DNA from 3 places in the Pseudarthrobacter sp. HLT1-7 genome. Region 3 is predicted to be linked to each of the others. Evidence: riboswitches for the same ligand, from Rfam matches in the RefSeq annotation. Region 3 holds a riboswitch; each other region holds the start of a gene.
What was found. A riboswitch is a leader RNA that binds a small molecule or an ion and turns the genes downstream of it on or off. The one in region 3 is predicted to bind S-adenosylmethionine.
Positions count from the first base shown of each region.

Region 1: linked by a shared signal. The riboswitch ahead of AC50X6_RS04350 (aminotransferase class V-fold PLP-dependent enzyme) and the one ahead of AC50X6_RS11385 (bifunctional o-acetylhomoserine/o-acetylserine sulfhydrylase) in region 3 are both predicted to bind S-adenosylmethionine.
Region 2: linked by a shared signal. The riboswitch ahead of AC50X6_RS12605 (DUF1737 domain-containing protein) and the one ahead of AC50X6_RS11385 (bifunctional o-acetylhomoserine/o-acetylserine sulfhydrylase) in region 3 are both predicted to bind S-adenosylmethionine.

Region 1 is NZ_JBWZCH010000003.1:144,704-147,968, forward strand. Features, by position in the region: gene hisN (histidinol-phosphatase) at 1-324, shown strand, start outside; gene AC50X6_RS04345 (glutamyl-tRNA reductase) at 461-1,855, shown strand; SAM riboswitch class IV at 1,943-2,056, shown strand; gene AC50X6_RS04350 (aminotransferase class V-fold PLP-dependent enzyme) at 2,092-3,265, shown strand, end outside.
Region 2 is NZ_JBWZCH010000012.1:71,222-74,486, forward strand. Features, by position in the region: gene AC50X6_RS12590 (glutamate--cysteine ligase 2) at 1-4, shown strand, start outside; gene AC50X6_RS12595 (O-succinylhomoserine sulfhydrylase) at 264-1,472, opposite strand; gene AC50X6_RS12600 (rhodanese-like domain-containing protein) at 1,473-1,892, opposite strand; gene AC50X6_RS12605 (DUF1737 domain-containing protein) at 1,889-2,137, opposite strand; SAM riboswitch class IV at 2,253-2,367, opposite strand; gene AC50X6_RS12610 (ATP-grasp domain-containing protein) at 2,655-3,265, shown strand, end outside.
Region 3 is NZ_JBWZCH010000010.1:65,233-68,497, forward strand. Features, by position in the region: gene AC50X6_RS11375 (CPBP family intramembrane glutamic endopeptidase) at 1-91, shown strand, start outside; gene AC50X6_RS11380 (VOC family protein) at 273-911, opposite strand; SAM riboswitch class IV at 1,106-1,221, shown strand; gene AC50X6_RS11385 (bifunctional o-acetylhomoserine/o-acetylserine sulfhydrylase) at 1,286-2,602, shown strand; SAM riboswitch class IV at 2,747-2,862, shown strand; gene metX (homoserine O-acetyltransferase MetX) at 2,874-3,265, shown strand, end outside.

The DNA.
Region 1 (3,265 bases), on a different contig from region 3:
TACTCGAGCCTGGGCGGCTGGAAGCAGCGGGGAAACCTGGATGAATTCCTCGGCCTCACCGAGGAGGTCTGGCGCACCCGCGCCTACGGCGACTTCTGGTCCTACTGCCTCGTGGCGGAAGGCGCTGTCGACATCGCGTGCGAGCCCGAGCTGAACCTCTACGACATGGCCGCGCTGGTCCCCATTGTCACCGAGGCGGGCGGCCGCTTCACCTCCCTCGAGGGGGAAGATGGCCCGTTCGGCGGCAACGCCCTGGCCACCAACTCGATCCTGCACTCCGAGGTGCTCAGGCGCCTCAACCCGGGACTAGACGACCTGCTATAACGGCGCCGGCTGCTGCGCTTCCCTGGCGGTCCGGCGACCCAAGGATTCCCATAGGTACCTGTAGGACTCTGGCTGCGGCGGCGGGCTCCGCGGCCGGAGCGAGGTGGTCTGGACACCTACCGGGAGGATTGCAGCCATGCCGGCATCTTTTGAAACCATGGATTCCGGTCCCCGGGACGACGCGGCCGGACCGATCCTGCTGGTGCTAGCAGCGAAGTACCGGGATCTCGACATTGAGGTGGCCGCCCGGCTGCACGCCGGTTCATCGGACCTGGCCGCTCACCTCCTGGCCAGCAGTTCCGCCGTGACCGGATCGGTGGTTCTGTCGACGTGCAATCGGTTTGAAATCTACTGCGAAGTTTTCTCCGGCACCGAGGTGGCGGCCGCCCGCTCCGCTGCCCTCGGTTCTGTCGGCCGCTGCACCGGACTGGCCGTCCAACAGCTCACGGCGCTGTTCGAAGACCACCAAGGATCCACTGCGGCCGAGCATCTCTTTGCCGTCGCCGCCGGCCTGGATTCCTCTGTTGTGGGCGAACGCGAAGTTGCCGGCCAGGTCCGCCGGTCCCTTACCGAAGCACAAGTTGCCGGTACCGCCAGCGGACGTTTGGTCCGACTATTCCAGGGAGCCTCCCGCACGGCGAAGAACGTTGGTGCCCGGACCGCGCTAAGCAGCGCCGGCAGGTCCATTGCGTCTGTGGCGCTTGACATCGCCGCCGGATCCGGGCAACGGGCCCTCGCCAACACCTCGGTGGTCCTATTCGGCACTGGAGCCTATGCCTCATGCGTTGCAGAGATCCTCAGATCCAGGGGGTGTACAACGATTTCCGTTTTCTCGCAGTCGGGCCGCTCGGATGAATTTGTCGCGGCCCGGGGAGGCAAGGCGCTGACGGCCCGGGAGTTACCCCCGGCCATTGCCCGGGCAGACGTCATCGTTGGCTGCAGCGGGGCTGGGGCACGCATCAGTGCTGCCACTCTGGCGGACTGGCGGGAGGATGCGGGACGTGCCGTCACTGTGATTGATCTCGCCCCCAGCCACGACTTCGATCCACAGGTGGCCGATCTGTCAGGCGTTGAACTGATCACTCTGGCGTCCGTGCAGCTCGCCGCCCCTTCGGCAGACATTGAGGCACTTCACCTCGCCCGGGCGCTGGTTCGGCAGGCCGCGCGTCATTTCGAGGAGCACGAGGAAATCCGCGCCGTCGACACCGCTGTCGTGGCGCTGCGCCGGCACATCCAGGAGGTTCTCGAAGCCGAGATGGAGCGGGTCCGGAAGCAACATGGCTGCGGCGCCCCGGCTGACGAGGTGAACTTTGCCCTGCGGCGCGTTGTCCGGCGTTTGCTCCATATCCCGACGGTCCGCGCCAGGGAACTGGCGGCGGCCGGCCGCCGGGACGACTACACGGCGGCGCTGGATGCCCTGTTCGGCATCAGCGTTCAGCCCACCAGTCCCCGCCCGCCCGGCAGCGGGAGGCTGGCCTGGCTAAATCAGCCGCGCTGTGAAGCGACAGAACCGGACACGGCGGCTTCGTAGCGTCGGCGGGCCCTGGCGCGTAACAATGCTCTTCACATTGATGCCCTCCCTTTCCGCCGCCGACGCGGATGTCCTAGGCTCGAAGCAGGTCACGAGTGCCAGCGCTAAACCCCGGTTTGCTGGCCGGCAACCCTCCCTTCGCGGCGGGGTGCCCCGGGTGACGACCTGGCCGGTCCGGAACGGACCCGGCAAGCGCGGATCCCCGGCACATGGGGTCCCTTTTCGAGCGAGGTCCCATGACGACTGCCACTTTTCCTGCCAGCTCCGGATTTGCCCCCGGAATCCACCCCGGAATCCACCCCGGTGCAGCCGCCGGTGCCGACGCCGGGCGCCCGGACGACGCGTTCGCCGTCGCCCGCCAGCCGCTCTCGGCGGTCACCGGCGCCGAGATCCAGGCGCCGCTGATCCAGGGCGGCCACGTCCGCTACGCCAATCTGGACTACGGCGCCTCCGCCCCCGCGCTGTCCGTCGTTTCGGCCTACCTGAACGAGATCCTGCCTTACTACGCTAGCGTCCACCGCGGTGCCGGCTACGCCTCCCAGATCAGCACGTCAGTGTACGAGAACGCCCGGACGATCGTCCGCGAGTTCGTGGGCGGACGCCCGGAAGACTCCGTGATCTTCACCCGGAACACCACCGACTCGCTGAACCTGCTCGCCGGTTGCCTGCCGGTCGCCGGCGGCGTACACACCGGCGAGGTGCTCTTCCTCGACATCGAACACCACGCCAACCTGCTGCCGTGGCAGGCCGTCCCGCACCGCAGCGTTGTGGCCGCCCCCACCGTGGCCGCCACACTGGAGCGGCTCCGCGGGGAACTGTCCCACGGCGGTGTCAGCCTGCTCGCCGTGACGGGTGCCTCCAACGTCACCGGGGAAATCCTGCCGATCCGCGCGTTGGCAGCGCTGGCCCACGAGTTCGGCGCCCGGATCGTGGTCGACGCCGCCCAGCTGGCCCCGCACCGCAGGATCGACATCGCCGCGGACGACGTCGACTACCTCGCCTTCTCCGGCCACAAGCTCTACGCGCCGTTCGGCGCCGGCGTCCTGGTGGGCCGGCCGGACTGGCTGGACGCCGGCACCCCGCACCTGGCCGGCGGCGGAGCGGTGCAGGACGCCCGGCTCGATACGGTCAGCTGGACCACCGGGCCGGCCCGCCACGAGGGCGGCTCCCCCAATGTTCTGGGCGCCGCAACCCTTGCCCGGGCCACCCAGGTGATCGCTGCCCTGGATCCGGAGCAGTGGCAGGCCCACGAGAACACCATCCGGTCGTTCCTGGTCGAGGGGCTCCAGCGGATCGACGGCGTCACCGTCCACCGGATCTTCTCCGACTCCGGCCTTGACGACGGCGGGCCTGACGGCGGCGGGCCGGGAAGCGGCAGCATCGGCGTCGTCAACTTCTCCGTGGCGGGCT
Region 2 (3,265 bases), on a different contig from region 3:
CTGACATCGCCGGGCCGAACAGCGCAGCGGGACATGCCCATTGTTCGCACCCGGGACTGGTCATAATGGCACTTTGTCCATCCGCTGGCTCCGGCGCGGGGCATGTCCCTTCGGGTCGGTGTCCAGTCCAGCGGGACATGCCCATTGTTCGCACCCGGGACCGGGCACAATGGCACTATGTCCATCTGCTGGCTCCGGCGCGGGGCATGTCCCAGAGTCCGGCCACCGCGCCCGGACCCCCGACGAACTAACGAGAATGCCCGCTAGACCTTCTTGAGCGCCTGGCCGAGGTCGCTGATCAGGTCATCGCTGTCTTCCAGTCCCACGGAGAGCCGCACGACGCCGTCGCTAAGCCCGATCGCCGCACGGCCATCCGGGCCCATGGCACGGTGTGTTGTTGTGGCGGGGTGGGTGATGAGGGACTTCGCGTCGCCCAGGTTGTTGGAGATATCGATGATGCGCAGCCCGTCCAGCAGGGCGAACGCGGCGTCCTTGGCGGTGCGGCCCGGCGACGGCGAGAGCTCAAGCGTGAGCACCGTGCCGCCGGCCTTCATCTGCTTCGCGGCCAGCCCGTACTGCGGGTGCGATTTCAGCAGCGGGTACTTCACCCAGCTCACCGCGGGCTGTCCCTCGAGCCATTCGGCCAGCCGCAGGGCCGACGCCGCGGAGTGGTTCACCCGCAGGGCCATGGTTTCCAGACCCTTGGTCAGCACCCAGGCGTTGAACGCGGAGAGCGCCGGGCCGGTGTGGCGCATGAGCTGCTTGACCGGGCCCCCGATGAATTCCCTGGTACCCAGGATGGCGCCGCCGAGCACCCGGCCCTGGCCGTCTATGTGTTTGGTGCCGGAGTAGACGATCACGTCCGCGCCGAGCTCCCCGCAGCGCTGCAGCAGGGGAGTGGCAAAGACATTGTCGACGACGACCGTGGCGCCGGCTGCGTGTGCCAGTTCGCTCACGGCGGCGATGTCCACGATTTCCTGCATCGGGTTCGACGGCGACTCGAAGAAGACCGCCGTCGTCGGCTCGGCCAGCGCGGCCTGCCATTGTGCCAGGTCCGGGCCGTCCACGAAGACCGTCTCCACGCCCCAGCGCGGCAGGATCTCGTTGAGGATCACGAAGCAGGAGCCGAAAAGTGAGCGGGCGGCCACCACACGGTCGCCCGCCGCCAGCAGCGCGCCGAGAGCGGTGAACACCGCGGACATCCCGGACGCCGTCGCAAAGCACGCCTCGGTGCCTTCGAGCAGCCGGAGCCGTTCCTGGAAGGTCGCCACAGAGGGGTTGCCGTAGCGGGAGTAGACGAAGCGCTCGTCCTCGCCGGTGAAGGCGCGTTCCGCTGCGGCGGCTGATTCGTAGACGAAACCGGAGTTAAGGAAGATCGGCTCGGTGGTTTCCTGGAAGCCGGTGCGGTCGAGTCCGCCGCGGACGGCCTGCGTGCCGGGACCCCAGCCGGCGGCGTCGGGATTGAAGGTCACCTAGTGCTTTCCGCGGATGGTGGGCAGGCCCCGGTTCTTCCAGCCGTTGACTGTCCGTCCGCCGTGCCGGTCCGGTTCGCCCTCGAAACCTTCGAGGACGTTGTACGAGGTGAAACCGGCCTCGGTGGCGGCCTCCGCGGCGGCGATGGAGCGCACGCCGGAACGGCAGAGAAATATCAGTTCGATGCCGTGACCTTCGGGTGCCTGCTGTTTCAGCTGGTCCACGAACTGTCTGTTGGGGATACCGCCGGCCAGGTTCCACTGGATGAACAGCGGGGCGTTCCGGGTGCCGTTCGCGGATGCGGTGTCCGGGACGCCGATGTGGGCCCATTCATCCTCGGTGCGGACGTCCACCAGGAGCGCGCCCGCCTCAAGCCTGGCCCAGGCTTCCTGCGGGCTGAGGTCCCCGGCGTACCTCACGCGTGGCCCTCGATGGTCTCTTCGTAGCCGAAACCGTCGCTGTCCAGATCCTCGACAGCGCTGGCGACGGCGGCGTCCGCGCTGGCGATTGCTGCCGGCAGCACCACAGCCTGGACAACAATGACGCTGCTGCCGTTGACGGTAGCGGAGGGGCTTCCGTGCAACACATAGCCCTCGGCCAGGGCAGCGGAGACGCGCTCGCAGAAAGCGCGGTCGTCTGGGCCGGTGAACAGGCGGTAGGCCAGCTTTTCCTCTTCGGTTGCGGCGGTTGCGGCAGTCGCGGCAGTTGCCGCGGGGGACGGGGCGGGTGCTGTGCTTGGCACGGCGGGGGCGGACGCGTCAGTCACGACGGATCTCCTTCTTTCACGCTTGCAGCTCGAATGGTCGATATGCCGAGTATTCACCTGAGGCACCCCGCCGCGAAAGGGAGGGTTGCCGACCGGCCAGTCAGGGCTTGGCGCCGGGTCTCATTACTCCCCAAAAACGTAACACTTACGACGCCGGCCCGCACCGCCGTCGTCGTCATGTTTAGTAACCGGACCGGTCCGTGACCTCATGGTGGTCCCTCGAGAAGCAGGTAGCTGCGCCGGACGGCAGTGGTGCCGGGGCGGGCGTTGCAAGTAGTGGCCACTCGTGTGCTCCCGGCCGGTGGCCGGTCTACTGGGAGGACAGGTCCGGCCGCATGGCCGGCAAGGTCTCAGATGCCTGTGAACCGCCGCTGCCGAAGAACCGGCAGCGGCGGGACGCAGTGGAGGGGGAACCATGGGTCCACGCATATTGGTCACCGGAGTAGGCAGCGCAGCCGGCCGCGCCGTCGCTGCGCAGTTGTCGGCCCGGGGAATTCCCGTTCTCGGCGCCGACAACCGCGACGTTCAGGGCCCCGACGGCGCCGAGACCGTCCGTATCCCGCCGCCTGGTGATCCGGACTGGGTCCCTGCGCTCCGCCGGCTCATCGACGCACGATCCCTCAATGTGGTCATTCCCACGCTCAGCGAGGAACTTCCGCACCTGGCCGCAGCCCGCGCCGGGTTCGCCGAGGGCATCCGGCTCATCGTCGCCGACCCTGGCCCGGTCGCCCTCGCCAACGACCGGCTCTTCACAGCCTGGACGCTGCACGCGGCCGGGATCCCCGTTCCCCGGTTCGGCGTGGCCAGCGACTTCGCCGCCGCTCCGGCGTCCCTGGCGGCACTGGGCGGTCCCGTCGTCCTGAAGCCGAGGTCGGCCCAGGCCGGTCACGGTGTTCAAGTTTTGGCCGAAGCCGGCGCGGTGGACTGGGGACTTTTGCCGGACGGCCAGATCGTCCAGGAGTTCATACCGGGAACGTCGTACCTCGCCATGGTCTTCGGCACACCCGTGCACAACGTCATGGCGCC
Region 3 (3,265 bases):
GGTGATGCCGCTCGTGATCGCGCACGCGCTTCTGAACACCGTGGCGTTCGTGGGCTTCAGCCTCTTCGGCAAGGCCGTGGGCCTGGGCTGAGTGGGCATAAAGCAACGCGGGGTCACTTCGCGCCCATCCAGAGGTTTGGGACGGGCGCCAAGTGACCCCGCGTTGCCCTCGAGAGCCCACGCTCCAGCCGAGGCCCTTAAATAGATATCGGCCGCCATCGATGGGGGGCGTCATTGGCACCCGCCGATAGCGGCCGAAGTTGGGGGGAGTGTCAGATTGTGACGGCTCCGGAGGCCGTCTCGAACGTGACGGAGAGGATGCCGGGTGTCCCGCGGGGGGCGAGCCAGTTCACGGCCACGTCCTCCAGCGGCTTTTCCACCGGAACACCGAGCCACTCGGTCACGCGCTCGGCAGAGCCCGCGATGGTGAGGGCCGACATCTTGACGTTGCTCTCGTAGGCCTTCGACGGGTGGAGCTCCGGATCTCCCTCCCACTTGAGCATGTATGGGACCTGGGGATCGGCGATGAGACCGAGGATGCCGATCTGCTTCCAGACGAGTTCGCGGCCGTCGGGGAACTTGCGGTTGCCGTTGACGGCGGCGCGGCCGAGCCGTTCCTCAAACGGTGCCAGGTCCTTGACCTCGACGCACCAGCCCATCCACCCGCCACCCGCCTCGGAGCGCGCACGGACGGCCTGGCCGAAAGGGGCCTTGTCGGATGCAGGGTGGTTCAGGACCTCGACAACCTCGAGGTACTTGTGTCCCGCGAGCGGGATAATCATGTTGCGGGTCCCGAATCGGGGGTGTACTCCGCCCTTCACGGCTTCGACGCCGAGGGCAGACGCAATTCGTTCGGTGGTGGCAGCCAAGCCATCTTGTTCACAGGCGTAAGAGACGTGATCCATGCGCATGCCCTCATCTTGGCACTTTGTGATCCGGCTCTCTGCTTAGGGTCCCCTAACCGAAATGGCGTGTCGCGTGATGCGGCCTGTCGACGCGGACTTCCGCCGTCATCACTCTCCCGGAAGGCGCCCCATCCGGCGCACAGCTTCATCTTCGTCACAAAGCTAGCCACGCCCGGTGAACGTTTCCTAGACTGAGCCCAGGTCATGAGTGCCAGCAGATAGCCCCGGCTTGCTGGCCGGCAACCCTCGTTTCGCGGTGGGGTGCCCCGGGTGAAGACCTGGCCGTCCGGCGCCCGCCGGAGGGCAAGCGCGGCGCCTGCGCCGCTCGGGGCCGATGAGCCCCGGGGCGGACAGTGCCCGGTCCTTTGAGGAGCATCCCAATGTCCAAAGCCTGGTCCTTCGAAACCCGCCAGATCCACGCCGGCCAGGAGCCGGACAGCGCCACCGGCGCGCGGGCGCTGCCCATCTACCAGACGACGTCGTTCGTGTTTCCCAGCGCCGAAAGCGCCGCGAACCGCTTCGCCCTCGCCGAGCTCGCCCCGATCTACACCCGGATCGGCAACCCCACCCAGGACGCCGTGGAGCAGAGGGTGGCGAGCCTGGAAGGCGGCCTCGCGGCGCTGCTCCTGAGCTCCGGCCAGGCCGCCGAGACCCTGGCGATCCTCAACGTGGCCGAGGCAGGCGACCATGTTGTGGCAAGCCCCAGCCTCTACGGCGGCACCTACAACCTGCTGGCGCACACACTGAAGAAGTTCGGCATCTCCGTGACCTTTGTGGAGGACCCGGACAACCTGCAGCAGTGGCGCGATGCCGTCCGGCCCAACACCAAGCTGTTCTTCGGCGAAGTGGTCTCCAACCCCCGCCAGGACGTGCTGGACATCGAGGGCATTTCGACGGCCGCCCACGACGCCGGTGTGCCGCTGATCGTGGACAACACCCTGTCAACCCCCTACCTGATCCGCCCGATCGAGTGGGGCGCCGACATTGTGGTCCACTCCGCCACCAAGTACCTCGGCGGCCACGGCACCGCGATCGCCGGCGTGATCGTGGACTCCGGCAACTTCGACTTCGGCAAGGATCCGGAACGGTTCCCCGGCTTCAACACCCCCGATCCCAGCTACAACGGCCTCGTGTACGCCCGGGACCTCGACAAGGACGGCGCCCTCGGCGCCAACCTTTCCTACATCCTCAAGGCCCGCGTCCAGCTCCTGCGCGACCTCGGCTCGGCGGTGTCGCCGTTCAACGCCTTCCTCATCGCGCAGGGCATCGAGACCCTGAGCCTGCGCGTCGAGCGGCACGTCGCCAACGCCACCACGGTGGCCGGATGGCTTGAGGCACGGCACGACGTCGAATCCGTCGCCTACGCGGGGCTGCCGTCCAGCCCCTGGTACGAGCGCGGCCGCAAGTACGGGCCCAAGGGCACCGGCGCCGTCGTTGCGTTCAACATCGCCGGGGGAGCGGAGGCCGGAAAGCGCTTCGTCGATGCCCTCGAACTGCACTCCCATGTGGCGAACATCGGCGACGTGCGCTCGCTGGTGATCCACCCGGCGTCGACCACCCACAGCCAGCTGACGCCGGAACAGCAGGCGATAGCCGGCGTGACCCCGGGTCTGGTGCGGCTGTCCGTGGGCCTGGAACACATCGATGACATCCTCGAGGACCTCGACGCCGGATTCCGCGCGGCCAAGAGCGCCTGAGCACCGCCGCTCCCGGCGTGCCGCCGCTGGAAATTCGGGCGCTTGAGCTTAGGGGCGCTTGAAATTCGGAGCGCGCGACGCCGGAAGTCATACGGTCGTCACAATCTTCGCCACAACGGCGCCTCCTTTCGTAAACTCAATGAAGGTCATGAGTGCCAGTGACAGCCCCGGCTTGCTGGCCGGCAACCCTCCTTTCGCGGCGGGGTGCCCCGGGTGAAGACCTGGCCCGCCGGTCAGCTGACGGCGGGCAAGCGCGACGTTAGGTCCTCACATGAGCATTGCCGTCACCCGCAAGGGTGTACCCGGGAACAAGACCCCCCATAACCCAGCTGCCTCGCCGGAAACGGAAAGGCCGGAAACCAGAAGCCCGGAACCCGCGCGTCCGGAAACAGCCCGTTCCGAAGGAGTCCCGGACGGGACCGTGCAATACCTCCGGATCGGGGACCTCGAGCTCGAATCCGGCTCGACGCTGCCGGACGTCACCCTCGCCTACGAGACGTGGGGGACCCTCACCCCGGACGGCTCCAACGCGGTGCTGATCGAACATGCACTGACCGGGGACACCCACGTCACCCGCGGCGCCGGCGAGGAACCGGGCTGGTGGGAGCAGCTCGCCGGCCCCGGCGCCCCGGTGGACACGGACACGTACTTTGCTGTCTCCGT